DNA from 4 places in the Neorhizobium sp. NPDC001467 genome. Region 1 is predicted to be linked to each of the others. Evidence: predicted binding sites of a transcription regulator. Region 1 holds the regulator's gene; each other region holds the start of a gene.
What was found. The regulator LexA, encoded in region 1, represses DNA repair genes until DNA is damaged. The targets are predictions, from matches to a motif close to TGTTCNNNNTGTGTTCNG.

Region 1 (7,861 bases):
TGCGGGTACGGGAATTGCGTGCGGCAAAGCCGCCGAAAAATGCCGATGATCACAGGACGATCCTGCTGTTGCCGGGATCGCGTGGCGCCGAGATCAAGGCCCTGCTTCCGATTTTCGGCGAGGTCATGCGGGAATTCGTCCGCCGCAACGGCCCGACGCGCTTCCTTCTCCCGACGGTAAAGCGGCGCGAGGCGCTCGTGCGCGAGATTGTGGCGGATATGGAGATCAAACCTGACATCCTCGTCGATCAGGCGGGTAAGTGGGCGGCATTCGCCGGAGCCGATGCGGCAATCGCCGCATCCGGCACCGTCATTCTCGAACTGGCTCTCGCAACGGTTCCGGTCGTCTCGACCTATAAGGCGGATTGGCTGATCACGATGATGTCGGAGCGCATCAAGATCTGGTCCGGCGCTTTGCCCAACCTGATAGCCGACCGCGTCGTTGTGCCGGAATATTTCAACAGGATGATCCGGGCAGGCGCGCTCTGCCGATGGGCCGAGCAGCTTTCCATCGACAGCGGCCCGCGTCGTGCCATGCTCGAAGGTTATGAACTGACCTGGAAAAACCTTGCCGTGCCCGTGCCGCCGGGAGAGGCGGCTGCCGCCATCGTACTCGATCTTCTGTCCAATAAAAAACCCGGCCATTGACCGGGTTTTTCTTTGTCTCGGTATTTTAAGCCTAACGCTTGGAAACCGGAACGTAATCGCGCTGCGCTTCGCCGGTATAGAGCTGGCGCGGGCGACCGATACGCTGCTGCGGATCTTCGATCATTTCGGCCCATTGCGCGATCCAGCCGACGGTACGGGCAAGCGCGAAGAGCACGGTGAACATCGTGGTGGGGAAGCCCATCGCCTTCAGGGTGATGCCGGAATAGAAGTCGATGTTCGGGTAGAGCTTCTTCTCGATGAAATACTCGTCCGTAAGGGCGATCTTTTCCAGTTCCATGGCGACCTGCAGGAGCGGATCGTCCTTGTGACCGAGCTCGGCCAGAACCTCATGCGTCGTCTTCTGCATGATCTTCGCGCGCGGATCGTAGTTCTTGTAGACGCGGTGACCGAAGCCCATCAGGCGGAACGGGTCGTTCTTGTCCTTGGCGCGGGCGATATATTCCGGGATCTTGTCGACGGTGCCGATTTCCTGCAGCATGTTGAGCGCCGCTTCATTGGCGCCGCCATGAGCCGGGCCCCACAGGCATGCAATGCCGGCTGCAATGCAGGCGAACGGGTTTGCACCGGAAGAGCCGGCAAGACGGACCGTCGAGGTCGAGGCGTTCTGCTCGTGGTCGGCATGGAGAATGAAGATGCGGTCCATGGCGCGGGCCAGAACCGGGTTCACCTTGTACTCTTCGCACGGCACGGCAAAGCACATGCGCAGGAAGTTCGACGCATAGTCGAGATCGTTCTGCGGATAAACGAATGGCTGGCCGATATGGTACTTGTAGGCCATGGCGGCGATCGTCGGCATCTTGGCGATCATGCGCAGCGACGCAACCATGCGCTGATGCGGATCCGTAATGTCGGTCGAGTCGTGATAGAAGGCCGACAGCGCCCCGACCGTGCCGACCATGACGGCCATCGGGTGGGCATCGCGACGGAAGCCGCTGAAGAACTTGTTCATCTGCTCGTGCACCATGGTGTGGTGCGTGACGCGATGATCGAAATCCTTCTTCTGTGCCGCGGTCGGCAGATCGCCGTAAAGCAGCAGGTAGCAAGTTTCCAGGAAGTCGCCGTGCTCGGCGAGCTGCTCGATCGGGTAGCCGCGATGCAGAAGGACGCCGTTGTCGCCGTCGATATAGGTGATCTTGGATTCGCAGGAGGCGGTGGAGGTGAAGCCGGGGTCGTAGGTGAAGGCGCCGGTGTTCTTGTACAGCGCGCCAATGTCGACAACGTCAGGGCCGATCGTGCCCTTCTTGACCGGCAGCTCTACTTTCTTATCGCCAAGAACGATGTTTGCGCTCGTATCCGTCATAAAGTCCTCCGAAATAGGCGGAAATGGCGCTGGAGAAGCGCCACAAGAATGAAGCGTCTTGATTAGCTATATGATCCGACGCCCGCTGCCAAGCGCTTGTGGACGGTATTTGTGCAACGCGAAAATCGCTGAGGCAAAGCGACTAAATATCGGTCAGCTCCGCCCGTGCAGCAGGCCTTCGGCGGCGGTCTTATTCCCAACCGAGCAGGGGTGTTTTGTTCCCGGCGACGGACGCGCGATGACGGGGACACCTGTTGACCGGAAGTCGCCCAGGGTGCAATCTGAGGTAGTGACGCCGCTCCAGATGAGCAGGATGAGCGCGAGGGGGAGGCAGGGATGGCAGAAGATGCGATGCAGCCTGCGCCTGTCGCACGGCCGGCGCCCGAACCGGCGAGCTTGGAAGATTCTCGAGCTCAGCCCCCGGCCGGGTCTGCAGGCGGCCCGGCGTCGATCACAATGCAATGGGCAAGGATGGGGCCGCATCCTGCAGCGGGCCATAACCGGTTGAGGATGGCGCCTGCGCGGGTGTTTATCCGGGTGGTAGACATCGCCTCGATCCACGCTCCCCTCGACACGCCTCGTGGCGTGCGTTCGTCGCGCACGCTGACTTCGAACCTTCTGGCATTGTGTACGCGCACGCGGATCGCTGTCCTTGCCATGTTGGTCGAGGAACAGGCGCATGGGCGCATCTTCCTGCTCCTTCCGGTCTTGATCGGCACGGGCGCCATCCTGTGGTTGACCGCGCCGACGGAGCCGCCGTTGGCGATCGTCATCGGCGCCTTCTGTTGCAGTCTCGTCATCAGCCTTGCTCTACGCAGCCAGACGTCGCTGCTGCGCTATGTTGCTCCTGCCGCGGCACTTGTGCTTTCCGGCATGTCGCTGGCGGCCTTCGAGGATTGGCGTCGCGCAACGGTGGTTCTGGATCAACCCGTGACGACTGTGGTGACCGGCGTGGTGGAAATGCGCGAGGCAAGCGTCAACGGGCGCTGGCGTTACGTGCTTGCGGTGGAAGCCACAACCACGCCGACGCTAAGGCGCCAGCCCGAACGGGTGGTAGTATTGTCGCGGCTGCCCGAGCCGGTTTTCCGGATCGGCGACCGCATCAGCGGACGCGCGCGACTGTCGCCGCCATCGGGGCCCGCTTTGCCCGGTCTCGCCGATTTTGCATTCGCCGGCTATTTCGATGGCGTCGGGGCGATCGGGTTCTTTTACGGTGCCCCGGCGCTTGTTGGCGGGAAGGTCGAACCCACATGGGCGCAAATGCTGGAGCGGACGGTATTCACTTGGCGCAGCACGATTGCAGACCGCATCCGACAGACCGTGCCGGGAGATGCCGGCGCCTTTGCGGCGGCCATCGTCACCGACGAGCGGCGTGCCATTTCGGCTGAGACCACCGAGGCGCTGCGCCTGTCGGGTCTTGCCCATATCGTTGCGATCTCGGGTCTGAACATGGCGCTGGCGGCCGGTATCTTCTTCGTTGGCCTGCGCAGTCTGTTCGGCCTCATGCCGGCGTTTGCGCAGGCGTTCCCCGTCAAGAAACTGGCAGCGGCAGCCGCGCTTGTGATGGCGACCGGCTATTATCTCATCTCCGGCTTCGGCGTGTCGGCCGAGCGCGCCTATATCATGATGGCAATCATGCTGATCGCCGTCTTTTTCGACAGGCCTGCGATCAGCATGCGCAATGTGGCGCTTTCGGCTCTCATCGTTCTCGCACTGTCGCCCTCCGAGATCCTGGGCCCCAGCTTCCAGATGTCGTTTGCGGCAACCGTTGCGCTGGTCGCCGGCTATTCCGCCTGGAGCCGAGGGCGCGCCGATGACGACGACCCGCCCTGGCGCCCGGCGGCGTTGAAACCGGTATTTGCGGTCGGCAGCCTGTTTGCCGGCGTCTTTGTGACCTCGCTGATCGGCGCCCTGTCGACCGCGATCTTCTCGATCGACCATTTCCACCGCGTCGCCACTTATGGGCTGGCCGCCAATCTGGCGGCCATGCCGTTCGTCTCCTTCGTGGTCATGCCATTCGGCCTTATCGCAATGCTGTTGATGCCGGTCGGGCTGGATGGGCCGTTCCTGCAGGTGATGGGAACGGGGCTCGACGGTGTCATCATCATTGCCAAGACGGTCGCCGGCTGGGGTGGCGATGTCTCCGTCGGCCGCCAACCCGCGGCCTTCCTTCCGGTCGCAACGCTCGGTTTCCTGGTGCTCACCCTGCCGCGCACCCGCCTGTCCGTCATCGGGCTTCCGGTGGTTGCCGCCGCATTGTTGCTGTCGTGGCAGGCCAGGCGGGAGCCGGCGCCCGACCTCCTTGTTTCCGAGGATGCCAGCCTTGTCGCCATTCTAAATGCGGGCGAAGTGGCAGCTAGCCGCACGCGCCCACCGAACTTCATTTATGCGCAATGGAAACATGCTCTTTCCTTGCCGCAGGCCACGCCCCCGACATTGCTTGATGTCTCGGAACCAGGCGCCTCGAAGGCCGTGGCCATACAATCCCGAGCCTTTGAACCCAGGCCGCAGCGACCGACCGATGTGCGAAAGGCGCCCGCACAGGAGGCGACGCCCGGTACGAAAACGACAAACGCCGTCTCCGTTGCATCCACTGCAATGTTGACAGGAGGGAACGAACCGGGACTTAGCGTGACCTTGACAGACGGAGAAGCCGGGAACCGCGAAGCGACCGGAACGGAGGGCGCTCCTGTGACGGTGGACGTGGTCGGCACAGGAGCCGAGGCAGACATCGCGTCAAAGCCCATTGTCGGCACCAAGTCCGTGATGGCGCCAAAGCCCAGCGCGGGGGCCAAGGCGGAAGTTACGCCAACGGCGACCGGAGAGGTCAAGGATCAGTTCGGGGTAAGCGCGACGCCGAAAGCGCCAGCCACGCGTCGGCCGCCACTGACACCGGAAGAAATCACCCGTGCTCGGCAGTCGATGCAAAAGGCACTCGCTACCGGAGCAAACGCCTTTACCTGCGCCGGGCGCTCATGGTGCGTAGCGCATCCGCCCAATGGTCCGACAATTGCCGTAGTGGAGGATGCGCGATTTGCCGGAGCGGCCTGCGATGTGGCGCAGGTCGTCATCGCTGCGCGTGCCCGTTACCCACGCTGCCGATCCGGCGCAATGATGATCAATGGTGAGGCGCTGAGACGCACAGGCGCGCTCGAAATTCGTTTCAACCGATCCGCCGATCCGCGCGGATGGTCCGTGGCTGCGGCCAAAGCCGGTGCGGCCCGATCATGGGACAGGCACCGCCATTATGACTGGCGACGCAACCTGTATGACGCGGGCCTGCAGGAACCGCTGCGGTCCCTCGTCGGCGCAACCGATTTCAATGATAGCGGCGAATGAGGCCGACCAGCTTTCCCTGCACCTTGACCCGTTCCTGCGGGAAAATACGCGTCTCATAGGCGGGATTGGCAGCTTCGAGTGCAATCGATGCGCCCTTGCGGCGGAACCGCTTGAGCGTCGCCTCTTCATCATCGACCAGCGCCACGACGATATCGCCCGGCGTTGCGGTATTGCCGTTGCGGATGATGACGGTGTCGCCATCCAGAATGCCGGCCTCGATCATCGAATCGCCGCGCACTTCCAGAGCATAATGCTCGCCGTTACCGAGCATTTCCGGCGGCACGGCGATTTCATGCGTCGTGTTCTGGATTGCCGAGATCGGCACACCGGCTGCGATGCGCCCCATCACCGGCACGGTGGTTGCCGACATCCGATCGTTGACGGCCGGCGGTGACGTGGCCGGCTTTACCGGTGCCACCTTGCCGAGACTGCCTTCGATGACGCTTGGTGCGAAAGGCTTGCGCGGCTGCGGCGCGCTATTATAGGCCTCCGGCAGCTTGATGACTTCCAGCGCACGGGCGCGGTTCGGCAGACGCCGGATGAAGCCGCGTTCCTCCAGCGCCGTGATCAATCGATGAATGCCCGATTTGGACGCCAGGTCCAGTGCATCCTTCATTTCGTCGAAAGACGGAGGAACGCCGGACTCCTTCATCCGTTCGTGAATAAACAGAAGCAGTTCCTGCTGTTTGCGGGTGAGCATGGCCGGGTCCTTGAATCGGAAACAAATCCAGAACAGACACTATATGTTCCATGTGTGTTCCGCAAGAGCATAAAATTGGGAGCGGCAAAGCCGTAGCTTTCTGCGCAAAGGGCGGGATGATCTATCTTGCCGTGACATGCGCGATGCTTGCTGCTAATGACGCGGTTACGAACAAGGCGACCACGACATCAGCCGTGATCCCATGCTTGGATATTTGACGTGCTTTTGAGGAGTGAACATGGCTGTCAGCGCCAAGGCCGAAGTAACCGTCGGCGAGGGGGCCAAGCAGGTCCTGTTTTCCAATAGCAAGAAGCTCTCGCTCATTGCCGGCCCCTGTCAGATGGAAAGCCGGGATCATGCTTTCATGATCGCTGGCACGCTGTCGGAACTGTGCGAAAAGCTCGGCATCGGCCTCGTTTACAAATCCTCGTTCGACAAGGCCAACCGCACCTCGATTGCCGGCAAGCGTGGCATCGGGCTGGAAAGTGCGATGGAAATCTTTGCCGATCTCAAGGCGGAATTCGGGTTTCCGGTGCTGACCGACATTCACACCGAAGAGCAATGCGAGGTCGTTGCCCGGACGGTCGATATTCTGCAGATCCCAGCCTTCCTGTCGCGTCAGACCGATCTTCTGGTCGCTGCCGCAAAGACCGGCCGCGCCATCAATGTCAAAAAGGGCCAGTTCCTGGCACCGTGGGACATGAAGAACGTACAGGCCAAGTTCACGGAAAGCGGCAATGGCAACGTCCTTTTGTGCGAGCGCGGCGCCTCGTTCGGTTACAATACGCTGGTGTCCGACATGCGCTCGCTGCCGATCATGGCGTCGCTCGGCTCGCCCGTCGTGTTCGATGCAACCCATTCCGTGCAGCAGCCGGGTGGGCAGGGCGGTTCGAGCGGGGGGCAGCGCGAATTCGTCGAAACGCTGGCGCGCGCCGCAGTGGCGGTCGGTGTTGCCGGCGTCTTCATCGAAACCCATGAGGATCCGGATAATGCACCGTCGGATGGGCCCAATATGGTGCATCTGAAGGATATGCCGAAGCTGCTTGAGAAGCTGCTGGCGCTCGATGCCATTGCCAAGGCTGCATAAGGCGCGGGGGCGGTATGTGACCCCTTGCCCCCATCCAAAGCCGACACATCCGGGCTGTAAAAGAGCCGACCTGTAATTGCCCTGTCATTGAATGTGAGCCATTTTCAGTGACCGCATGACGTCAACCTGAGGAGAGACCATTGACCGCCATTACCGATATCATTGCCCGCGAAATCCTCGACAGCCGCGGCAACGCGACCGTTGAGGTCGACGTCTATCTCGAAGACGGTACGATGGGCCGTGCCGCCGTCCCCTCGGGCGCTTCTACCGGCGCGCACGAAGCCGTCGAGCTCCGCGATGGCGGCAGCCGTTACGGCGGCAAGGGCGTGCTGAAGGCCGTGGAGGCCGTCAATACTGAAATTTTTGACGCCATTGGCGGTTTCGACGCCGAAAGCCAGATCCATGTCGACAAGACCATGATCGCGCTCGACGGCACGCCGAACAAGTCACGCCTTGGCGCCAACGCCATTCTGGGCGTCTCGCTTGCCGTCGCCAAGGCTGCCGCCGAATCGTCCGGCCTGCCGCTTTACCGCTATATTGGCGGTGCAGCCGCCCACGTCCTGCCGGTCCCGATGATGAACATCATCAATGGCGGCGCCCATGCCGACAACCCCATCGATTTCCAGGAATTCATGGTCCTGCCGGTTGGTGCGGAAACGCTGGCGGATGCCGTGCGCATCGGCTCGGAAATCTTCCATGTCCTGAAGAAGGAACTCGGCGCTCAGGGTCACAATACCAATGTTGGCGACGAAGGCGGCTTTGCGCCG
Region 2 (7,861 bases), on a different contig from region 1:
CGACCTCTACGGTCTCAGGAAACCAGTCCCAGCCGAAAGGCGATGGCGACGACATGCTGCCGGTTGCTGGCCTCGAATTTTTCCTGAATGGCGTTGATATACCAATCCACCGTGTGGTTCGAAATGCTCAGCGCCTTGGCGATCTCGTGTGAAGTCATGCCTTCAGCGAGAAGATGCAGAACCTCTGTCTCTCGACGGGTCAGGGTAGTCTCGACCGATTTGATCGCTTCGAAATGCGAGGCCTTTCCGGTCAATTCCAGGCTGCGCCAGAACATTTTCTTGGCGGCCGCATCGAACATCGTCATCTCGGCCGGCGACAGATCGATGAACTGGCCGCCGATGCTGACATGACCGAGAAGGCCGTTGCGACCATGGACTGGAAACGTGTAGCCGTCATTGAGGCCCGAGCGCGAGGCATCCTGCATCATCCGCTGGATACGCTTGCGGTTGGGATCGCTTCTGAACATGCTGATGGCCTCGCGCCAGCGAAACGGGCGTTGTGCCACGGCCAGCATGCGAATGGTGGGATCGACGAGACCGAATTTCTTGGCCGCATAGGTTTCCTGCCAGCCTTCCGGCCAGCGCCCCCATAGAACGGTACTTTCGAGATAGCCGAGCGTCTGGGATTTCATCCAGATGCCGTAATAGCTGAAACCGTAATTCTTCAGCACCGCCTCGAATTCCGCCGCCAGTTCTGTCTGGTTTTTTGCCTCTTGGGCCAAGACCAAAAATTGTAAAATCGAGTGAACTGTCACTCTAGCCCCCCGGCAACAGATAAAATCGCACGCTTGTTCTCAGACAATTCCGCCTCGCTGACCATCTCGCAATCCATAGTCAGATCGGTTTCTTAGCAATGGTTAAGGATAGAGCGCGAAATCTTGCATTCTAATAAGAGCATGAATCGTATTTCTACCCTGATTGTCCACCGTAAAATCCGATCGCGGTTAAGGCCCGAGGAACAAACGAGGAATACGTAGAAGTAACCGATTCGTCGCCTCTTCGTTCCTATGCTGTTCCGTCCTGCTTTCCCGCTTAGGGTGTTAGCCTCGAAGAGACCATGCGGCTGCGATGCCGGAGGCTGCCGGGGAGAAACGGCTTGCGTTTGGCTAATACTATCGCCATGTGTGACGGGCGTCCGGGGATCATATGCCCGGCGACCTTGTGATTAGTGCGGACTTTTGTCTTGAACGTTCAGCCCACGATATTGAGTGGCCGCGGTGTGACTGCGGTTCTCGGACCAACCAATACCGGCAAGACGCATTTTGCGATCGAACGCATGGTGGCGCACGGATCGGGCGTCATAGGCCTGCCGCTGCGCCTTCTGGCGCGCGAGGTTTACAGCCGGCTGGTGGAAAAAGTCGGGCACCATAATGTCGCACTGGTGACCGGCGAGGAAAAGATCACGCCGCATATGGCCCGTTTCTCCGTCTGCACGGTTGAGGCCATGCCGCGCGAAACCAAGGCTGCCTTCGTCGCCATCGATGAGGTGCAACTGGCGGGCGATCTTGAGCGCGGACATATCTTCACGGATCGTCTCCTGCATCTGCGCGGCCGCGAGGAAACGCTTCTGCTTGGTGCCGCAACCATGCGGCCGATCCTGGAAAAACTGCTGCCCGGCATCACCGTTGTCGAGCGTCCGCGTCTGTCGCAGCTTTTTTACTCCGGCCAGAAGAAGATCACCCGTCTGCCGCAGCGCACCGCCATCGTCGCTTTTTCTGCCGACGAGGTTTACGCGATCGCCGAATTGATCCGTCGCCAGCGCGGTGGTGCTGCCGTCGTGCTCGGCGCGCTTTCCCCGCGCACCCGCAACGCCCAGGTCGGCCTCTACCAGTCCGGCGATGTCGAATATCTGGTAGCGACGGATGCGATCGGCATGGGTCTTAATCTCGATGTCGATCACGTCGCCTTCGCACAGGATCGAAAGTTCGACGGTTTCCAGTTCCGCAATCTCAATCCGTCGGAAATGGCGCAGATTGCCGGTCGCGCCGGCCGCCACCTGCGCGACGGCACGTTTGGCGTAACCGGCCAGGTGCAGCCTTTTGACGAGGAGCTGGTGGAACGGATCGAAAGCCACCGGTTCGACAGCGTGAAAGTGCTGCAGTGGCGCTCCAAGCAGCTCGACTTCTCTTCGCTGCGCGATCTGCGCAACAGCCTCGATGCCGCTCCCGCCGTACAGGGCCTGACGCGCGCCCTTCCCGCAACCGACAGCCAGGCGCTGGATCACCTTTCGCGATATGCCGAGATCAAGGACCTGGCGACGACGCCCCAGCGCGTCGAAACGCTGTGGGACGCCTGTGCGCTTCCCGATTACCGGCGCATCGCGCCGGCGCAGCATGCTGACCTCATTTCGACGCTTTTTTCCGATCTTGTGCGCCATGGCGCGGTCAATGAAGATTTCATGGCCGAGCAGGTGAAGAGGGCGGACCGAACCGAAGGCGAGATCGACACGCTTTCGGCGCGAATCGCCCAAATCAGGACCTGGACCTATGTTTCAAATCGTCCGGGTTGGTTGGCGCATCCGACACACTGGCAAGAAAAGACACGGGAAATCGAAGATAGGTTGTCCGACGCGCTACATGAAAGGTTGACGAAACGCTTTGTTGATCGCAGGACATCTGTGCTCATGAAGCGCCTGAGAGAGAATGCGATGCTGGAAGCAGAAATTAGTGTAAATGGCGACGTTTTCGTCGAGGGACATCACGTCGGACAACTCGCCGGTTTCCGGTTCACAGCCGTCTCCGGGACGGATGGGCCGGATGCCAAGGCTGTTCAGGCTGCTGCGCAAAAAGCATTGGCGTTGGAATTCGAAGCCCGCGCCGCGCGTCTTTACGCCAGCGGCAATGGCGACCTCGCGCTCGGGTCCGACGGTTTCGTCCGCTGGCTTGGCGATCCGGTGGCGCGCCTTGCGGAAAGCGACCACGTCATGCGTCCGCGCGTCATTCTTCTGTCCGACGAGCAACTGACCGGCGGCGCCCGCGACCATGCGGCCGCGCGTATCGAGCGCTTCGTCAATCATCACATCGCAACGGTGCTGAAGCCGCTCGACGACCTGTCGCGGGCGGAGGACCTGCAGGGTATCGCCAAGGGGTTGGCCTTCCAGATCGTCGAAAATCTCGGCGTGCTCTTCCGTCGTGACGTTGCCGACGACGTCAAGTCGCTGGATCAGGAAGGCCGTGCGTCGATGCGCCGTTATGGCGTGCGTTTCGGCGCCTATCACATTTTCATGCCGGCGCTGCTGAAGCCGGCTCCGGCTGAACTCATCACGCTGCTCTGGGCGCTCAAGAACGATGGTCTCGACAAGCCGGGTTACGGAGAACTCATTCCGGCACTCGCGGCAGGGCGCACCTCGGTCGTAGCCGACGCCTCCTATGAGCGGATGTTCTATCGTCTGGCCGGTTTCCGTTTCCTCGGCAAGCGCGCCGTGCGCATCGACATCCTTGAACGCCTCGCCGATCTCATTCGTCCGCTTCTGCAGTGGAAGCCCGGGCAGCCGCGTCCGGAAGGCGCATATGACGGCCGCCGCTTCACCACCACGACGGCAATGCTTTCCATCCTCGGCGCCACCGCCGACGATATGGAAGAAATTCTCAAGGGTCTCGGTTACCGCGCCGACGCCGTGAAGGCCGAGGAGGCTGCAGCCTTCCTCGCAGGCGAAGACAGCAAGACCGCCGACGCTGGGGCATCCGTTGCCACGGCATCCGAACCGGAAGCCGAGGCCGTCGCCGCGGAGGAAAACGCCGCCGTTTCGCCTGAAGCCGCTCCCGTCGAAACGCAGGCGGATACGGCGCAGGTGGAGGCCGGTGCCGAAGCCACTGAGCCGTCGCCGGAGGCTTCCGCCGACGTCGCTTCGGTTGCCGGCACGGAAGCGCCCGCCGATACCACGCCAACGGCCGAAACGCCTGCCGCGGAACCTCAGGCTGCAGCGGAAGAGCCGAAGCCGGTTCTCCTGTGGCGTCCGGGTGGCGGCCGCAGTGAACAACAGCGTGGCGGCCGTCCGCAGGGTGAACGCCGCGGACATGGTCAACATACCCGTGGTGGCAAAGGACAGGCGGAAGGCGGCCAACAGCGCCGCGACAACCGTCGTGGCGGCGAAGGCCGCGGCAATGAAGGTCGCAGCGAGCAGGAAGGGCGGGGTCGTGACGGTGGCAAGCCGAACCGCGGCGATCGTCGTCTCGACAATCGTGGTGGCGATCGTCCGCCGCGCGGCGAGCGTCCGGACCGAAACGACCGGAACGAGCGGCATAAGTCGTCGCAGCAGCCGGCCCGGTTCGAGGCCCGTCCTCCTCGCAAGGAAAAGCCGCTGGACCCGGATTCGCCTTTCGCAAAGCTGGCTGCTCTCAAGGAGCAGCTGAAGAAGTGACGCCATGAGTGAAAAGCCAGGCGGAGATCTGCGTCAACGCATCGACAAATGGCTTTTCTTCACGCGCATGGCCAAGTCGCGGTCGTTGGCGCAGGCTCTGCTCAGCGCAGGACATGTGCGCGTCAACGGTCTTGCGATCCGTAAGCCCAGTTTTGACGTCAAGGTCGGCGACAGGGTCGAGCTGACACTGGAGCGGCGGGATGTCATTCTCGTCGTGAGGGGTGCCGGACAGCGCCGGGGTCCTTACGAGGAAGCCAAGGAACTTTACCAGGATCTGACGCCGCCGCGTGAAGTCACGGAGCGGCTGTCGGCGTTTGAGCAGGCGCAGCGCGCGCCCGGCAGCGGCCGTCCGACCAAAAAGGAGCGTCGGGAAACGGACAGGCTGTTTCCCGACATCGGGGGATCCGAAGGCGATTGGCCCAACGATTAGAATAAGCCGCTGCTCGGCGCCACGTTTTTGGAAAGCTTTATCCTTGCTAACCCGCCGCAAAGGCTTTACCTGACGTTCGAAACAGCCGGATAGCCCGCCTCTGTCGTTCCAGCGGTCGCGTTGTCCTCGTCCGGCCCCAGGGCCCGACCATTGCCGATATCGGGTTCCTGACCAACGCATTGATCTGGAGTGCCTCATGACTTACGTCGTGACCGATAACTGCATTCGCTGCAAATATACCGACTGCGTCGAAGTCTGCCCGGTCGATTGCTTTTATGAAGGCGAGAACTTTCTTGTCATTCATCCCGACGAGTGCATCGACTGCGGCGTCTGCGAGCCGGAATGTCCTGCCGAAGCGATCAAGCCGGATACCGAGCCTGGCCTCGACAAGTGGCTCAAGGTGAATGCCGAGTATGCGCAGGTCTGGCCCAATATCACCATCAAGCGTGATGCTATGCCGGAAGCCAAGGAAATGGACGGCGTTGCCGACAAGTTCGAACAGTTCTTTTCGGCGGAGCCGGGCTCCGGCGACTGAGGGCGGGAACGCGCGCGTCTCCGGCGCGCGTGCCGTCGTTGAGGCCTGAACGGGGACACGCTTACGTCCACCGCCGGACCCTCGTGGGGTGATTCGGCGTTGTTTCTGCGCAACGATAAAGCAAATCGTTGATTTCCGCGTATTTTTGTGGTAGACATCCAATACTGTTCCACAAAGCGGCATGCGTGTGCCCTGAAAACATCACGAAAATAGCACGTCCCCTTCGCGCGATCCCGTGAGTTGCCCTCAAGTCCGGGTGTCGATCGCAGATGTGTTCCTGTTGTTTTTTGGCGCGCGCTTCGAGCGGACCAGTAATGGAGTCACCCGACGGTTCCCCCGTCTCATCCGGGCCTGACTGACCCGGCCCTGGCAAAAATGCCGGGAGCGTAACAGGGAGTGTATTGTAAGAATGACGACCCAGCAGAAAAAATCTTCAGCGCGCCACGGCTTCAAGACTGGTGAATCCATTGTCTATCCGGCGCATGGAGTGGGCACGATATCCGCAATCGAGGAGCAGGAAGTGGCGGGCATGAAGCTCGAACTTTTCGTCATCGATTTCGAGAAGGACAAGATGCGCCTCAAGGTGCCGGTCGCCAAGGCCGTCAGTATCGGCATGCGCAAGCTTTCCGAAACGGACTTCGTCGAACGTGCCTTGAAGGTCGTTCAGGGCAAGGCTCGCGTCAAGCGCACCATGTGGTCGCGTCGCGCCCAGGAATATGATGCGAAGATCAATTCCGGCGACCTGATCTCGATTGCGGAAGTTGTCCGCGATCTTTATCGCGCTGAAAATCAGCCGGAACAGTCCTATTCGGAACGTCAGCTGTACGAAGCTGCGCTCGATCGCATGGCCCGCGAAATCGCCGCCGTCAACAAGATGTCGGATACGGAGTCCGTCCGTCTGATCGAGACCAACCTCGCCAAGGGTCCCAAGCGCGGCAAGTCCGTCGAAGAGGACGAGGCTCCGGAAGAGGAAGCGGCCTGATCAGGACGTGCTTCGCGAATTCAAAGAACCCGGCTCTGCCGGGTTTTTTTATTGGAACCAATCGCATTCCCGCGCGTTAACCCGCCGGAACGGCGCTCTGATGTCTCGTCATGGGGCCGTTTCAGCCACGGGGACGGGGTCATCTGCCTATCCCCCTAGACGAGCGAATAACGAGGGGTGCAACGACGCCACGATTTCACGCCGAAGCGCCAGTTCTCGGAACTCCAGGGTCCTGATACTGCGCTGATCCCGTAAAGTCGCGACATCCTTGCCGGATCAACTTGTTTCAAGGAGACCGTGATGAATGCCATGTCCGCAGACCGCAATATGATCAAGATCGCCATGTCGGCGCCCTATCTGGCGCGCGAGGAAGAAAGAGACCTCGCCGTGCGCTGGAAGGACGATCAGGACCAAGACGCTCGCAACCAGATTGCGCTCGCCCATATGCGCCTCGTCATTGCCATGGCATCGAAGTTTCGCGGCTTCGGGCTTCCCATGAGCGACCTTGTTCAAGAAGGCTATGTAGGGCTGCTGGAAGCGGCGGCAAGGTTTGAGCCGGCGCGTGACGTTCGTTTCTCCACCTATGCCAGCTGGTGGATTCGCGCCTCGATGCAGGACTACATCCTTCGCAACTGGTCGATCGTGCGCGGCGGAACCAGCTCCGCCCAAAAGGCGCTGTTCTTCAACCTGCGTCGCCTGCGTGCCAAGCTCGCGCGCGGCGACAGCAATCTTACGGCCCGTGCCATTCACGAGGAAATCGCCGTTGCGCTCGGCGTCAGCGTTGCCGACGTCCAGACGATGGATGCACGCCTGTCCGGCAATGACGCCTCGCTGCAGGCACCGTCGATTGCCGGAGACAACGACAGCGGCGAACGGCTCGACATGCTCGAAAGCGCCGAACCGCTGCCGGACGAGCAGGTCTCGGGCATGATCGACGGCGAGCGCCGCCTCAAATGGCTGCAAGGCGCCCTGACCAAGCTCAACGACCGCGAGAAAAAGATCATCCGCGCCCGCCGCCTGACCGATGACGGCGCCACGCTGGAGGCCCTCGGTGCGGAACTGGGAATTTCCAAGGAACGCGTGCGCCAGATCGAAAGCCGGGCGATCGAAAAGCTCAAATCGGCACTGGTTACCATGAACCCGCAAATGGCTGCGGCGTCCTGATTGGTCGCAGCAGCCATTTGAGCGCGCCAACGAAGTCGGTGGTGCAGGGAAGGCGGAACGTTTTCAACGAGCCGGCCTGATCCCTAAGGCGGGACGGCCTCAGTCGTCCGTCTTTGTCTCGCTCAAGGCCGCTGAAACGCCGAGTCCCTCCGGCCGCGATGTCCCATGGACGTAAACGCCGGTCCGGCGTGGATAGTGCAGTGGGGTGCAACCCGTTATTCCGAGATGATCTTGACTTTTTGACCGGCCGAGACGGTGGCACTGGCCGGCAGCGCATTGATCAGCTTGAACAGGTCGAGCTTGCGGTCGGTACCCATCATGCGGGCGGCAAGGCTCGCAATCGTGTCATTGGCACCGACAGTCACCACGCGGACGCGCAGCGGCTTGAGG
Region 3 (7,861 bases), on a different contig from region 1:
AGCGCTTTCACGGCCCAGAGCGCTTCCCGGCGGGAAAGGCCCATTGAGCGAAATGCATCCGCATCCGCAAGCTTTTCGACCTCGGCCTTGTCGAGACCCGATCGCAACCACAGATCCCGCACCGACACATAGCCTTGACCGCGATTGGCAATCAGCTTGTCGCATATTGCCCTTTCCGAAAGCCCCTTGACCTGCCTGAAGCCGAGCCGCACGGCATGTCGCGTCAGGATGACATCCCGCATTTCGGCATGTCTGGGATCAATACGTCGTGGATCAAAATATCCTTCCGTCAGGCCGCTGTCCCAGTAAGACAGGTTGACGTCGACCGGCAGGACCTCGACCCCATGCTCGCGCGCATCCCGCACGATTTGCGATGGTGCATAAAACCCCATGGGCTGGGAGTTGAGCAGAGCCACGCAGAACACATCCGGATAAAACGTCTTGAACCAGGAGGAAACGTAGACAAGGAGAGCAAAGGAAGCGGCATGACTTTCCGGAAAGCCGTATTCGGCAAAACCTTCGATCTGCTTGAAACAGCTTTCGGCAAACTCTCTCGTATAACCCTTTTTTGTCATGCCTGAGATCATGTCCTGCCGGAACTCGTTGATCCGGCCCGACCGCTTGAATGTAGCCATCGAGCGGCGCAGCTTGTCAGCCTTGCCCGCTGAAAACCCGGCGGCCGTCATGGCAATCTGCATCGCCTGTTCCTGAAAGAGCGGCACACCGAGCGTGCGTTTGAGAACCTCCTTCAGTTCAGCACTGGGATAGGGTATCTCTCGTCCATGAAGATGATCTTCACGCCGCTTCAGATAGGGGTGTACCATGTTGCCCTGAATCGGGCCGGGGCGAACGATGGCGACTTCGACAACAAGATCGTAAAAAACGCGGGGACGCAGTCGCGGCAGCATGCTCATCTGGGCCCGGCTTTCGATCTGGAAGACGCCGATCGTATCAGCGCGACAGATCATGTCATAGACTTCCGGTCTGTTTCCCGCATTCAGACCAGCCAGCGTTTCCTCGCGACCGTAATGTCTGCGCATCAAATCGAAAGCCTTGCGCAGGCAGGTCAACATACCCAGAGCCAGAATATCGATCTTCAGCAAATTCAGCGTATCAAGATCGTCCTTGTCCCACTCGATCATGTACCGCCCCGGCATGGCCGTGGGCATGATCGGCACGACCTCGTCGAGACGGTCCCGCGTGATGAGAAAACCGCCCACATGCTGGGTCAGATGGCGTGGAAACCCCATCAGTTCCTGGGCATATTTCATGACCTTGCGCGTCGTCCCGTCCCCGAGGTCAAGTCCCGCAGCCCTGGCATCCCTTTCGGTTACGCCTTCCTGAGACCATCCCCAGACCGTACTGGACAGCGCTGCCTGCACATCTTCGGAAAGACCAAAAACCTTGGCGACCTCACGTCCGGCCATGCGCGTGCGATAACTGGTGACGGCGGCCGTCAGTCCTGCATGGCGAAAACCGTAATGCGCGTAGATATACTGGATGATCTCCTCGCGTCGCTCATGCTCGAAATCCACATCGATATCCGGAGGTTCATTGCGTTCCGTCGAAATGAAGCGCTCGAACAGAAGCGTCGATTTTTCCGGATCAACCTCGGTGATCCCCAGGCAGTAACACACGGTTGAATTGGCGGCAGATCCCCGCCCCTGGCACAGGATTTTCAGGACCTCGCGCGCATGCCAGACGATATGGCGCACCGTGAGGAAATAGGGTTCGTATTTCATTTGCCGGATCAGAGCGAGTTCGTTCCCGATCGCCTGTTCCACCTTGCCCGGTATTCCGCTGGGATAACGTTTTTTCGCGCCTTCCCAGGTCAGCCGGGCCAATGTTTCACTTTGGCTTTCACCAGCAACGCTTTCATCCGGGTAATTGTGCTGAAGTTCGTCCAGCGAAAACGTCAGGCGTTCAAAGAACCGAGCGGTATTGGCAATCGCCTGCGGATATTGGCGCAGAACGCGGGCCATCTCGCGCCCATCCTTGAGATGCCGTTCGGCATTAGGCGCCAAGCGAAAGCCGGCCTCGGCGACCGTGACATGCTCGCGGATCGCCGTCACCACATCCGAAAGCGGTTTTCGCTCCGGCAAGTGAAAAAGCGGCTGGTTCGTGGCGATAAGCGCAATACCGGTGCGGCTGGCAAGACCCGACAGTCCCGCCAGCGTCATGGCATCCCGACCGTCATAGACAGGCGACAGGACCAGATGGACGGCATCGCCAAAACGGCCCTTCAAAAGGGTTAGAAACCGCTCGAGCTCTGCCAGATCTGCCTTTTCGTTCAATCTGGTCGGCGGGCAAACGACGGCGAGCATCATTTCTGCTCCCCATTCGAGAATATCCCACTCTTCGAGGATGCAATTACCCTTGGAGGTCCGCAGATTGCCGCGGCTCAACAGCCGGCATAAATGGCCCCAGCCCTGGCGATTGCAGGGATAAGCGAGGATGTCGGGCGTTCCATCCGAAAACACCAGGCGCGCGCCCGGTTGAAAAAATGGGGGCAATGGCGCTTTCTGCTCGTCGGGTCCGATGCCGTTTCTGCGTTGCCGGTCGTAGTTCGCCTGCATTTCGCGCAGGAAATTATGGGCGCGAACAACCCCCGCCACGGTATTTCGATCGGCAATGCCGATGCCGGACAGGCTGAACGCTCCTGCTGCAAGAACCATTTCCTCCGGCCGGGCAGCACCTTCCAGGAAGGAGAAATTGGTACGCGCGCCGATCTCGAAAAAACGGGGTTCGGCAATCATGCGAAAAGACCATGCATGAACCAGCGCTGCGTCGGATCGCGGTCATAAAGACCTCTACGAAAAATCCAGAAACGATAGCCGGCCGTTGATTCCAGCCGGAAGTAATCCCGGGTCGCGGCCTCTTCGTCATCCAACCACCATTCGGGGCTGAGGCGCTCGGGACCCTCTGCACGTGCAACATGATGCGTGAGACGACGCCAGCGGAACCGTGTCGGAGGTCCATCGGGAATTTCGGCTGCGAAACTCTCCAAGGGCTCTGGTACGCGAAAGAGACGGATGGGCCTTTCGCTGCGGGAAACGAGCGCAGGGGCATCGTTCTTTCGCGTACCGGAGGCCAGCGTTTCGGCGGCCGGTACGAAGAGCGCGGCCCGTTCGGGGATATGGCTTTCGCGCAATTGGTAGGTCTGAAGGCAATCCGGTCCCAAACGGGCCGAAACCTGATCCACGAAAGTCGAAAGCGAAAGATGCTTTCGGTTGCTGGCCGCCAGATCCGACTGGAGGTTTTCGAAAGGTTCGTGATGAAGCACGTTGAGCCGCAGGATCTCGAAACCGAAACCGGTCTCGATCTGATCCTTCAGAGACGTCAGGCGTTCGCCGAACAAGGCGGTAATGCGATCCACATCCCGCAGGGGACGCGAGGCGCCGGCCGAAATGCGAAAGACCCGTCCATCGACCCGGAAAAGCACCAGTTCGAACAGGCGCCCTCCCGCGTCCCGCGCTTCCAGTCCCGATAGCAGGCATTGCGCGATCTGGCGGGTCAGGAACAGGATGTCTTCTTCGGACTGGATCGGCTCGGCAAGGCGCCGTTCCGCCGAAAGGCTGGCAACCGGCCGGCGGGGAGAGATGGCTTCCTCGTTATGCCCACGGGCCTGATCCAGACGCAACAAAACCTGGGCGCCAAAACGGCGGGCAATCGGCGCACGCGGCGTCCGCATGAGATCGCCCACCCGCTTCAGACCGAGTTTTTGTAAGGCTGCGACGGTATTGGCGTCTATTCTCAAAGCCGCCACCGGCAAGGGAGACAGAGCCGCCTCACGGACATCGTTGCTCACGATGCCATCACTGCCATACCGACAAACCGCCCAGGACAGGCCAGGCGAAGAGGAAATGGCGCCCCGCACCTCGAATCCCATCTGGCTCAGGCGTTTGAGAACATCCTCAAGAAGAGAGGCCTCGCCGCCCATCAGGTGGGCGCAACCGGTAATGTCGAGAAAGAGACCATTCTTTCCTTCCAGCGCCACAAGCGGTGTATAGCGATCGCACCAGTCGGCAATGCCTTCGAGAAGCCGCTGATCGGCAGCCTGGTCTTCATCGATAACGAAGACATCGGGGCAGATGGCCCGCGCCTCGGCCAAGCCCTGCCCCGATCGAAGCCCGAGGCGCAGCGCTTCATCGTCACAGGCAACCAGCCGCAAGGCATGATCAACATGCGCAACGCAGACAACAGGTCCGGCTTCAGGACGCCCTGTGGAACGCCAGCCGTGCCCCCATTTCCTGCGCAGCACCCGGTCGATCGACAAACGCGGGAAGGCGAGTGCCAGAATGCGCTGGCAGCCGGCGTGAAGAGACAGGTTTTGCTGATGCGCGGGCATTCGAGAGGCGGCGGTCATGGGAATTCCATTCCAGAAAGAGGGAAAGAAGAACCGGGTTTCGGCTCCTTTCCAGAGTAAGGTGAAAGACGGAATGTCCAATGCTGCCGCCAAGCAGGGTTCCGTCACCGAGATACCGGTTTGCCGCCGGTGCGGTTTCGACCCGAAAGCGGAAGGCGGCACTGCTCGCTTCCTCCTCTCCGGCCTGGCGCAGGACGATAAGAGGTCGCCCTGCTGTCTTTGCCCGAAGGCTCAACCTTCGGCTTTCGGTCAGTCCGAAATGCTTCTGATTGCCGCTGATCTCCAAAATCGTTACCGCGAAAGCGCCGCTTGCCGCCGCAGCTTCGGCCAACCACAAGGCATCCGCCAGCGTGCGCGGCTGGGCATGTAAAAAGGTTTGCGGCGCGATCCCGAAATCCACAAGTCCCAGCGCATAGGGCATTCCCGCTTCCAGAACCGCGAGACGGTCGGCAATCCACAGAATCGGCAAACCGGATTCCGTCCGCCCGCCGGTCGACTGGGGATTGATCTGGCTTTGCACAAGCGTTGCGATGGCAAGCGCAAAGCCACTGGCCGCGCCCGCATCCTTCATGGCGCCGCTGCGGATTTCCGCCATGCCATCGAGCGGCAGGCCGCCATCGAGCGCATGATCAAGACTGTCGATACCAAAGCAAAGACGTTCCCGCCCTTTCATCGCACCGGCAATTTCTTCAGCCCTGTTATCCACGGTGCCGAAGGCACGGATATCTTTGCCTTCCATGCGGGCAATGGTCTCACGCAGGGCAAAAATTGCCTCCTGCGTCATAGCTTGATCAGCCATGACGTCAGCTCCATTCGGATATGTTCACTTTATGTTCTTATGGATTCCAGAGCCGGCCGGAGGAGTCAACAGGGATGTGAAACGATTCAGCGTATGTTTGGACGAACCCTTGAATCCGCACTCGAAAAATTCCTGCAAAACGCATATATGCATGGCCATAAGGAGTACCCATGGCCCGTATCGACCGCACAGACGACTGGCGTGATCGCCATGCCCCCAATATCAGCGCTTTTGAATCGCTCGCGATAGAAGCTTACGGGCTCCTGCCCGAGGAATTCAGGGCGCTGACCCAGAATTTGACGATCGAAATCGAGGATTTTCCAGACGACGACGTGTTCGAGGACATGGCGCTGGAGACCCCTTTCGATCTGCTAGGCCTGTTCGAAGGTCGCGGCATCTCGGAACGTTTCACGGTGGAAACCGGTGAACTCCCCAACCGGATCAGGCTCTATCGCCGTCCGATCCTGGACTATTGGGCTGAAAACGAGGAAACGCTGGGTGACATCATCACCCATGTCCTGATCCACGAAATCGGACATCATTTCGGTCTCAGCGACGACGATATGGAACGTATCGAAGCCAGTGCCGATGCAGCCGTCGCCGGACGCTGAGACCAAACGACGCTTACTGTTCGCCGAGCTTCATGTCCGGATGGTAGTCCTTGCCTTCTACCGTCTTGGTGACAGGCTGGGCGCATTGCATTTCGCCCGTCTTGGCATTGAACGCATAGGCCGGCGAGCCTGCCAGCTCCCACCCCTTGTTCAGGGCCAGGGTTACACGGTGACAAAAGGCAGCATCATCGGGTCCGGTGAGCAGACGGTAAAGTTTCATGCGGGTTTTCCTCGTTTTTCGATAAGGCTTATCTGTGCGACCAGCTTTTCCGCCTGTTCGAGATGCAGGCGTTCGACCATGTGGCCATCCATGGTAACGACATTGAGATCCCTGGCTTCCGGCCTCGAGAAAGCGGCAATGACTGCCTTTGCCTCCTCTATCGCTTCCGGCGATGGTCCGAAAACGTGGTTGGCAATCTCGACCTGATCCGGGTGGATCAGCATCTTGCCGTCAAAGCCCATATCGCGGCCCTGCACGCATTCCTCTTCCAGGGCCTGACGATCGCGGAAATCGTTAAAGACGCTGTCGATGACCCCCAGTCCATGGGCACGGGCGGCCAGAACCACCTGCATCATCCAGGGCACAAGATAGGCACGGCCCGGCCGGGCCGGCACGCCGGTATCCTTGCGAAGATCGTTCAACCCTATGACGAAACAATCGAGCCTGCCATCGGCGCTTTTTCCAGATTTGGCGATCTCTATTGAATTGGTGATGCCGCATGCGGTTTCCATCATCGCCCAGATGCGCGTCTGCAAAGAAGCGCCATCGAGCTGCGCCTCGAGCCGCTTGATACAGGAAGCATCATTCACCTTGGGCAAGGCGACGACATCGGGAGCAAGCGCGTGCACAAGTTCGAGATCGTCCGCGACGAAATCGGAATCGAGTGCGTTTATCCGAATGACGGTTTCGCGCCCGCTTAGTGGAGTGTGCTTGAAGAAACGGCGAAGGTTATCGCGGGCCTCCGCCTTTTTTTCCACCGCGACCGAATCTTCGAGATCGAAAATCACCACATCACAATCAAGCGCATGGGTCTTTTCCAGAGCACGTTGATTGATAGCGGGAACACTGAGAACGGATCGGCGCAACCGGGGAATTTCAAGCGGATGGGACATGACGCTTTGTGCCAAGCTTTGACGCTGCGCGCAATATCGTGATGGCGCTTAAGCCCTGACGGGGCAGGCGCCCCTTGCAAGCAGGGTGCGCAAGTCACACATTGCCTTTTATCGAAAGGGACCATCATGCAAAACATTCGCGCCTTTTTTCTTGCGTTGTCAGCCGTTGCCGTGATCGCGCTTGTCACGGTTCTGACCGCATCTGTGACAATCGCCTTTGCAGGCATGCTGATGATCTTCACTGCTCTGCGCCTGCTTTCGGCGCGCCTGAAACCCGTGCCCGTGCGTACCGGAAACGGGAAGACGAAAGAGCTGCGCATCTGGAACGACGGTCGCGGAACGATCATCGACCTGTAATATCGGTCGCCGGCCACCGTACCGGTTAAAGACGATCAGACCTTCAAATTGGTGCGGTTTTGCTCTATTGGCGTAAGCTCTGCGCACAAGACCACGAAGGCTTGCCATGGAAAAGTTCACCACCCTGACCGGCGTTGCCGCGCCGCTGCCGGTCGTCAATATCGACACCGACATGATTATTCCGAAGGATTACCTGAAGACGATCAAACGGACTGGTCTTGGCAGGGGACTTTTTGCGGAAGCGCGTTATAATGAGGACGGCAGCCCGAACCCGGATTTCGTGCTTAATAAGCCGGCTTACCAGAATGCCAGCATCATCGTGGCTGGCGACAATTTCGGCTGCGGCTCCTCGCGTGAACACGCGCCATGGGCGCTGCTCGATTTCGGCATCCGCTGCGTGATCTCGACATCCTTTGCCGACATTTTCTACAACAATTGTTTCAAGAACGGCATTCTGCCAATCGTCGTTTCCAAAGACAATCTCGACAAGCTGATGGACGATGCCTCCCGCGGCGCAAATGCGGTCCTGTCGATCGACCTGGAAGCGCAGACGATTTCCGGCCCGGATGGCGGCACCATCACCTTCGACATCGATCCGGCGCGCAAGCATATCAT
Region 4 (7,861 bases), on a different contig from region 1:
GGCATCGATCCCGCATCTGGGGCAAAGCGCCGTTGTCCCAGTGTCAATCCATTCCTCAATCTCGATCGGTTCGAACACCGCGCAACAATGAAAGCAACCGCACCATTCGCTTGTTTCGATTTCTAGCCGATGATCGGCGGAGTAGGTGTGCGCCTGAACTAGCGTTTCGCTCATCCGCTATCATTGCCACAGGCCGGAAAAACCGTCCAATGACCGCTCCTGGCGCAAAGCGGAAGACAGCAAGTGCCGCCATCTCATTCCGCCACCACCCCATCCTTCTTCAACGGGCGAAAACTCATCCGGTGCAGCCCGCACGGCCCATGCGCCTCGATCGCACCTCTATGCTGCGCCGTGCCATATCCGGCGTGTCCCTCGAACCCATAGGCAGGCCAGACGAACCCGGCCCGAACCATCATGCGGTCGCGCGTCACCTTGGCGACGATCGAGGCGGCGGCGATCGAGACGGAGCGGGCGTCGCCCTTGATAACGGCGCGGCCCTGGCAGGTCATGCCCGGCGGCACGTCGCGGCCGTCGGCAAGCACGAGAGCAGGGCGGGTGCACAGGCCCGCAACCGCCCGGCACATCGCATTGAGACTGGCGCGCAGAATGTTGCGCTCGTCGATCAGGCGCGGGCTCGACGAGGCGATCGAGACTTCCGCCGTCGCGATGATCTGGTCGAACAGGGTTTCGCGCTGTTTCAGCGTCAGCTTCTTGGAATCGTTCAGCCCGTCCGGAATATGGTCCGGATCGAGAATGACGGCAGCCGCCACGACGGGTCCCGCCAGCGGACCGCGGCCGGCCTCGTCGGTTCCGGCAATCGGCCATAGGCCGGAAAGGCGCGCAGCATCCTCCAGGCTGAAATCGGGCTTCAGCGGCAGGTCTTCGAACAGTTTGGGAGAATCGGGCGGCGTGCTTCTTTTCATGGCGGCGAAAATCGCACGCCGACCCGATCTCCTGCAAGCCCCGGCAAAACGGCGGCAACGTTACCTCGCCAAGGGGAAGGCGGGTCCGGGGCGCTCCGACAGGACCGCGGCGGCAGGTCCTGTCGAAATTCTCATCTTCTCTGCTGGCGCCTACAGCAGCGACAGCTGCACGCCCCCTCCATCGGGGCGAACGAACAGGTCGTCGCGCAGCGACAGGCCGCGACGGGCAAGTCCCAGCCGCTTGGTCGCCATCTCGAACCGGCGACCGATCTGCCAGGCATAGGGACCGGCGCCCTTCATCCGCTTGGTGAAATCGGCGTCGTAATCCTTGCCGCCGCGCATCGAGCGCACGAGGTTCATCACGTGGCGGTAGCGGTCCGGGTAATGCTGCAAAAGCCAGTCGCGAAACAGCGGGCTTACCTCCAGCGGCAGGCGCAGCAGAACGTAGCTCGCCTCGCGCGCGCCGGCCGCATGGCCCGCCTCCAGCACCCGTTCGATCTCGTGGTCGTTGAGTGCGGGAATGACCGGCGACATCAACACGCCCGTCGGAACGCCGGCCTCGGTCAGCGTTCTGATCACCTCCAGCCGGCGAGACGGCGTGGCCGCCCGCGGCTCCATCGCGCGCGCCAGCTTGCGGTCGAGCGTCGTCACCGAAATGCCGACCTTGGCGAGACCCCTTGCCGCCATCTCCGAGAGAATGTCGATGTCGCGGGTGATCAGCGATCCCTTGGTGACGATCATCACCGGATGTCCCGCCTTCTGCAGCACTTCGAGGATCTGCCGCATGATGCGCCATTCCTTCTCGATCGGCTGGTAGGGATCGGTATTGGTGCCGATCGCAATCGGCCGGACCTTGTAGTCCGGGCGGCTGAGCTCACGCTCGAGCAGCCGCGGCGCATCCGGCTTGGCAAACAGTTTGGCCTCGAAATCCAGTCCCGGCGACAGGCCCATATAGCTGTGGGTGGGGCGGGCAAAACAGTAGATGCAGCCATGCTCGCAGCCGCGATAGGGATTGATCGAACGGTCGAAGCCGATATCGGGACTGTCGTTGCGGGTAATCGCGGTGCGCGGCTTTTCAACCTGCACCTCCGTGCGAAAGGGCTCCAGTTCCTCCAGCGACTGCCAGCCGTCGTCGAAACTCTCGCGGCGCTGTTCCTCGAAACGGCCGCTCGGATTGATGCCCGCACCCCGCCCACGCCGGCGGTCGATCTCGATCCTCAGACCGGAAGCGTTCACCAGGGCATTGGCAATATCCGCCGTGTGGCCAGGTGCAAGCGCACCCTGCCTCAAGTTAGACAGCTCGTTCATCGGAATCTCCCGCAGTCGGCAATAGGCCACCGCAATGTCCAGATTGGTAACCGTAAAATGAGAACATTGCAAGAACAAAAATGCGAGATCGCGCGAGTGGTCTTTCCGGCCGCGATGCGCTAACTGTCATCCATGCTTACCGTGCTGATGGAATGCCGCGATCAGGAAATGCAACTGGCGCAGACCCTGTCTGTGCTCGTTTCGGGCGCCGTGGAAGGGTTGATCAGCGATGTCGTGGTGCTCGATCACGGCTCGCGGGATGCCTCCGCGCGGGTGGCGGATGCGGCCGGCTGCCGTTTTCATCAGGAGTGGGATATCGTCGATATCCTGGGCTCGGTGCGCGGCGAATGGCTGCTGCTATTGGAGCCGGGGGCGCGGCCGCAGCCGGGCTGGATCGACGAGCTTGGCGAACATCTGGCGATGGACCGGCAGGTGGCGAAATTCTCGCCGTCGCGCCATCATCTGCCGTCCTTCCTCAAGCGTCTCAGCCGCCGCGTGCCGCCGCTGGAATACGGGTTCGTGATGCCGAAGACAAAGGCGATGGCGGTTGCCCAACGCGGCATGCGGCTGGCGCAGCTCGTACAGCGGCAAAAAACCGTCCTTTTGGTCAGCGAAATGGTTCCGGCCTGGGCAACGCGGGGATAGCGGTGGTGACCGCCGGCTGCGCCCCCTGTCTGACACCCTTGGTGGGCCGAGAAACACCGTCGGCACAAAGGAAACCGGCGCAAAGAGGGTGGGGGGAGCGCGGCTCGGCGAGAGGCGGCGAGCATGCTTGCGCGGACCCGTCGCGTATCTGCCCGTCTGTTCCGCTTGGATTTACTTCCTACCGATCTTGAAGGGCAGACGGCTGACTCTACCACCCGTCCATCCCGTCGGCGCGCTCAGGCCTTGCCCGCGCCGCGCTTCAGATGCTCGTCCAGGCGCGGCAGGATTTCGATGAAATTGCAGGGCATGTGGCGATAGTCCAGCTGCGGTTTCAGGATCCCGTCCCAGGCATCCTTGCAGGCGCCGGGAGAGCCGGGCAGCACGAAGATATAGGTGGCATCGGCAACGCCGGCAGTGGCGCGCGACTGGATCGTCGATGTGCCGATCTTGTCGTAGGAAATCCGGTGGAAGACAGCGGAAAACCCGTCCATGCGCTTTTCGAACAGCGGCTCGATCGCTTCCGGGGTCACGTCGCGGCCGGTAAAGCCGGTGCCGCCGGTGGTGATGACGACGTCGATGGCCTCGTCCTGCGTCCACGCCTTCACCTGGGAAGCGATCGCCTGCCTGTCGTCGGGCACGATGGCGCGGGCTTTGAGCGCATGGCCGGCCTCCTCGATGCGGGCGACAAGCGTATCGCCGGACCGGTCGTCGCTCAGCGTGCGCGTGTCGGAGACGGTGAGAACCGCAATGCCGACGGGAATGAAGGGGCGGCTTTCGTCGATCCGGTTCATGCGGCATGTCTCCTTCGGGAATGGTGGCGTCGAAAGGTCAGGCTGAGATGGTGCGTGTGGCGCAGAAATACCAGTCCGGCTGTGCGGCGGCGAGCGCGTCGGCCGCCGCCCGCGCCGCTTCCAACGTTTCGAAAATGCCGAAACAGGTGGCCCCGGAACCCGACATGCGCGATAGAAGCGCGCCATGATCGGTCAGCATGTGCCGCAGCCGCGCAATCTGTGGCACAAGCGCGGTCGCTGCCGGCTCGAGATCGTTGCGCAGGCCGGCCAGACAATCGATCCAGTCGGCAAGCCGGTCGGAGGCGGGCAGCGGGCCGACAGGCGGATTGTCACGCTTTTGCAGCGCCCTGAAGATCGCCGGCGTCGCAACGCCGATCAGGGGATTGCCCAGCACCAGCGCCATGGCCGGCAGGTGCGGCAGCGGCACCATGTCCTCGCCGATGCCGCGCGCGCAAAGCGGCGTTCCGGCCAGGCACATCGGCACATCGGCGCCGAGCGACAGGGCCAGCGCCTCGGTTTCGACGGACGCTGGTTGCGCGCCCCACAGGGGCATCAAGCCGGCAAGCGCGGCCGCGGCATCCGCCGAGCCCCCACCGATACCGGATGCGACCGGAAGATTTTTTTCAAGATGAATGGCCACCGGACCGACGCCGGGGGCGCCAGCGGCCAGAAGCCGCGCGCGCAGGCCGTCGCGGGCCTTCAGCACCAGATTGTCGGCATCAGCGCCCAGCGCTTGCGCAAAACGCCCGGAGACCGAAAACCGGTCCTCTTCCGCAGCAGCGATCTCCAGCCGGTCGCCGGCCTCGCAGAAGGTGACCACGCTGTCGAGCAGATGGTAGCCATCGTCACGCCGACCGGTCACATGCAGGGCAAGATTGATCTTGGCGCGCGCCACCTTGACGATCGTCGCGCCCGGCAGGTCCTGCGATCCGGATCCCGGCGGAACGGGCGACGCCTGAAGCATTGCGGTCATGCGTCGCCTGCCGGGTCAGTTGCCAGTGCCAGTGCCAGCGCCACCGCCCGGCGCTGCAACGGGCAGGTCGAGAACCTGGCCCGGAAAGATCCGGTTCGGATTGCGGCGCAGCGAAGGATTGGCGCGGATCAGGTCCATCACGCGGTCGCCATCGCCCAGCGCGTCATTGGCGATCTTCCACAGCGTATCGCCGGCATTGACCGTGTAATTGGTGGCCTTGGGCGCGTTTTGGGTCGCGGTGGCGGGCTCGGCCGGGGTTGCAGCGTCAGGGGCGCCAGGCGCGTCGGTGCCGGGCGTCTGCGTGGATGCGGGCGCTTCGGTCGTTGCCGGTGTCTCGGGTGCGGCTGACTGGGGCGCGGGTGTTTCGGGCGCGGGTGCAGCCGGTGTCGGGTTTGCCGAAGCGGCCGGGGCAACAGGCGTCGCCTGAGCGGTTTCCATGTTGTCGGTTTCCGTCGGCGTCACGGTCGTTTCGGCGCGCTTTACCGGCTCTGCCGGCGGCAGGCCGTTTTCGATCTTTTCCTTGATCTTCGGAATTTCAGCCTCTTCCGGCTCCATGCTCAGCGCGCGCTTCCACTGGTAACCCGCTTCCAGCTTGCGGCCCACGCGCCAATAGGCATCGCCCAGATGGTCGTTGATGGCGGCATCGCCGGCGCGCAGCTGCACGGCGCGCTCCAGCTCCGTTACTGCCTCGTCGAACTGGCCGAGCCGGTAATGCGCCCAGCCGAGCGAATCGACGATGTAGCCGTCATCTGGCCGTGCATCCACGGCCTTCTTGATCATCGCCATGCCCTCGTCGAGATTACGGTTCATGTCGACGAAGGAATAGCCGAGATAATTCAGCACCTGCGGCTGTTCCGGATTGAGTTCCAGCGACTTGCGGAAGGCAGGCTCCGCCTTGTCCCACTGTTTCAGGCGCTCATAGGCAATGCCCTGCTGGAAGAAGATCGTCCAGTCGGCCGGGCGCGTAATCGGCCCGATCACCTCGACCGCCTTGTCGTAATTTTCAGCCATCGCCTGGTAGTCCTTGGCGTCGGACAGCACGCTGCCATAGGCGAGATAGCTGCGCAGGTCGGCCGGGTCGGAGGCGATCAGGTTTTTCAGGTGCTCGCGCGCCTTGTCCACGTCGCCGGTCTGGGCAAGCGTCAGGCCAAGCTGCAGCTCGGAAATGCGGCGCATCGGCGAATCGGCCGGCACCTTTTCATAAAGCGCGATCGCCTGCTGCGGCTGTTCCAGCTTCTCGGCAATGCCGCCGAGCAGGATCAGCGTGTCGGCGCTCTTCGGGTCCAGCGCATGCGACATGTGCAGATAGAGCGAAACCATTTCCTCCGCGCCCTGGCGGTTCAGCGCGCCGCCGACGGAAAACAGCACGGCGGCTGCCCCTTCGGTTGCGGTCGTCACCTGCTGGGCGGGCTTTTCGCCGGCTTCGATGCTCTGGCGCAGTGCCTTCAGCGGCGCATAATTGCTGATCAGCCGGTCACCCACGGCAATGGCGTCGAGCGCCTTTTGGCGGTTGCCCTGTGCCGCTTCCAGCCGCGCCAGCGCCATGACCGAACGCATGAACGTGTCGGGCGTCGTCGCCACGCCGTCATCATTGGTGATCGCCGCCGTCAGGCTCGAGCGGGCGGTGTTGATGTCGCCGGAGACCAGCGCCATGGCGCCCGTATGGTAATCGGTAAACACCTTGAACCAGGCCGGGCCCTTCATGCCGCGCACCAGCGACAGGGCTTCCTTGCCCTTGCCCGCGCCGACCCGTGCCCAGGCCGCCAGAAGCGTATGGGTGATGCGGTCGAGATCGTTGGCGCCCTTGTAGGTCAGCAGCTTCTCGGCCTCGGCGTATTTCTTGCCACGGATGGCATCCAGCCCGCGAACGATGGTGGTGATCCGCTCCACTGCCTCGTCGGCCTTGAGGTCCTGGGCGATCGGCAGCGCGCCGTCGAAATCGCCGCTCATCAGCAGCGACAGCATCAGCCGCTCGCGGATTTCCGTATTGGCAGGTTCCAGCGCCAGCGCCTTGCGGTAGAGCGTGATGGCATTGGCATAATCGTGATCGACATCGGCCGTGCGCGCGGCAAGGAAGGCGCCGGAAAAGGTGTTCACCTTGCCCGCATCGAAACTTTGTGCCTCTTCCGTCGCCGGCTTTTCCGCATCGGCGGCGGCCAGGGCCTGGCCACCCAGCACAAGGGCTGCGGCAAAGGCCGCGCCGGAAAGCAGACGAAGGGCGAATTGCTGCCGCATAAAGGTGCCTTTCATGAAAAGCGCAGGGCGACAGAGGGCCGCCGAAGGTGCCTTTTCCGATGATTCACGATAGAATGGCTTTTTTGAAGCAGGTCCGCAAGAATGTCGCGGGCCCTGCGCTCGTCTCGAAACGGGCCGGCCGGCCTCAGTTCACGCGCTCGATGCAGAAGTCGATGACCTCCAGAAGCGCTGATTTGTAAGCGGATTGCGGCAAGGGCGCGAGCGCGTCACGGGCGATCGTGCCATAGTGCTTCGCTCGCGCAATCGTGTCCTTCAGACCGTTGTATTTGCCGATCAGGGCAAAGGCCTTTTCGAGATTTTCCTCGGTGCTCTCGCCGTTTTCGATCGCCTGGCGCCAGAAGGCGCGCTCCTCGGTCGTGCCGCGGCGATAGGAGAGAATGACCGGAAGCGTGATCTTGCCCTCGCGGAAATCGTCGCCGACATTCTTGCCGAGTTCGGCGGCGTTGCCGCCGTAATCGAGCGCATCGTCGACCAGCTGGAAGGCGAGACCGAGATTCATGCCATAGGAGCGCAGCGCGCTGCGGGACGCCTTGTCGGTGGCGGCGATGATCGGGCCCACTTCGGCGGCCGCCGCAAACAGTGCCGCCGTCTTGGCGCGGATGACCGAGAGATAATCGTCCTCGGTGGTTTCCATGTTCTTGGCGACGGACAGCTGCAGCACCTCGCCTTCGGCGATCACGGCGGCGGCGGTGGCGAGTACGTCGAGCGCGTCCATGGAGCCGACCTCGACCATCATCTTGAAGGCCTGGCCGAGCAGGAAATCGCCGACCAGAACGCTCGCCTGGTTGCCCCAGATGGTGCGGGCGGTGGACTTGCCGCGGCGCAGGTCGCTTTCGTCGACCACGTCGTCATGCAGAAGGGTCGCCGTATGCATGAATTCGACGGAGGTCGCGAGCTTGATGTGACCTTCGCCCTCGTAACCGAACATGGCGGCGGAGGCGAGGGTGAGCATGGGCCGCAGGCGC

Region 2: a site for LexA is predicted at 955-972, ahead of ACQKKX_RS10735 (helicase-related protein). Genes of this name have one in related genera too.
Region 3: a site for LexA is predicted at 5,187-5,204, ahead of ACQKKX_RS16030 (metallopeptidase family protein). Genes of this name have one in related genera too.
Region 4: a site for LexA is predicted at 2,291-2,308, ahead of ACQKKX_RS19910 (glycosyl transferase). Genes of this name have one in related genera too.

Annotation. Positions count from the first base shown of each region.
Region 1 covers NZ_JBNNPS010000003.1:204,927-212,787, forward strand. Annotated here, with positions in the region: gene lpxB (lipid-A-disaccharide synthase) at 1-647, shown strand, start outside; gene gltA (citrate synthase) at 679-1,968, opposite strand; gene ACQKKX_RS09490 (ComEC/Rec2 family competence protein) at 2,506-5,307, shown strand; gene lexA (transcriptional repressor LexA) at 5,288-6,007, opposite strand; gene kdsA (3-deoxy-8-phosphooctulonate synthase) at 6,246-7,094, shown strand; gene eno (phosphopyruvate hydratase) at 7,235-7,861, shown strand, end outside.
Region 2 covers NZ_JBNNPS010000004.1:88,489-96,349, forward strand. Annotated here, with positions in the region: gene ACQKKX_RS10730 (helix-turn-helix transcriptional regulator) at 15-722, opposite strand; gene ACQKKX_RS10735 (helicase-related protein) at 1,184-4,360, shown strand; gene ACQKKX_RS10740 (RNA-binding S4 domain-containing protein) at 4,365-4,790, shown strand; gene fdxA (ferredoxin FdxA) at 4,987-5,325, shown strand; gene ACQKKX_RS10750 (CarD family transcriptional regulator) at 5,735-6,307, shown strand; gene ACQKKX_RS10755 (RNA polymerase factor sigma-32) at 6,608-7,471, shown strand; gene ACQKKX_RS10760 (M48 family metalloprotease) at 7,687-7,861, opposite strand, start outside.
Region 3 covers NZ_JBNNPS010000008.1:94,332-102,192, reverse strand. Annotated here, with positions in the region: gene ACQKKX_RS16045 (error-prone DNA polymerase) at 1-2,756, opposite strand, end outside; gene ACQKKX_RS16040 (Y-family DNA polymerase) at 2,753-4,261, opposite strand; gene ACQKKX_RS16035 (hypothetical protein) at 4,212-5,165, opposite strand; gene ACQKKX_RS16030 (metallopeptidase family protein) at 5,336-5,776, shown strand; gene ACQKKX_RS16025 (DUF1737 domain-containing protein) at 5,790-5,996, opposite strand; gene ACQKKX_RS16020 (HpcH/HpaI aldolase/citrate lyase family protein) at 5,993-6,889, opposite strand; gene ACQKKX_RS16015 (hypothetical protein) at 7,016-7,246, shown strand; gene leuD (3-isopropylmalate dehydratase small subunit) at 7,353-7,861, shown strand, end outside.
Region 4 covers NZ_JBNNPS010000014.1:69,214-77,074, reverse strand. Annotated here, with positions in the region: gene ACQKKX_RS19920 (ribonuclease HII) at 255-923, opposite strand; gene ACQKKX_RS19915 (PA0069 family radical SAM protein) at 1,074-2,231, opposite strand; gene ACQKKX_RS19910 (glycosyl transferase) at 2,364-2,876, shown strand; gene moaB (molybdenum cofactor biosynthesis protein B) at 3,113-3,667, opposite strand; gene ACQKKX_RS19900 (4-(cytidine 5'-diphospho)-2-C-methyl-D-erythritol kinase) at 3,705-4,631, opposite strand; partial or broken gene ACQKKX_RS19895 (tetratricopeptide repeat protein) at 5,094-6,875, opposite strand; gene ACQKKX_RS19890 (polyprenyl synthetase family protein) at 7,021-7,861, opposite strand, start outside.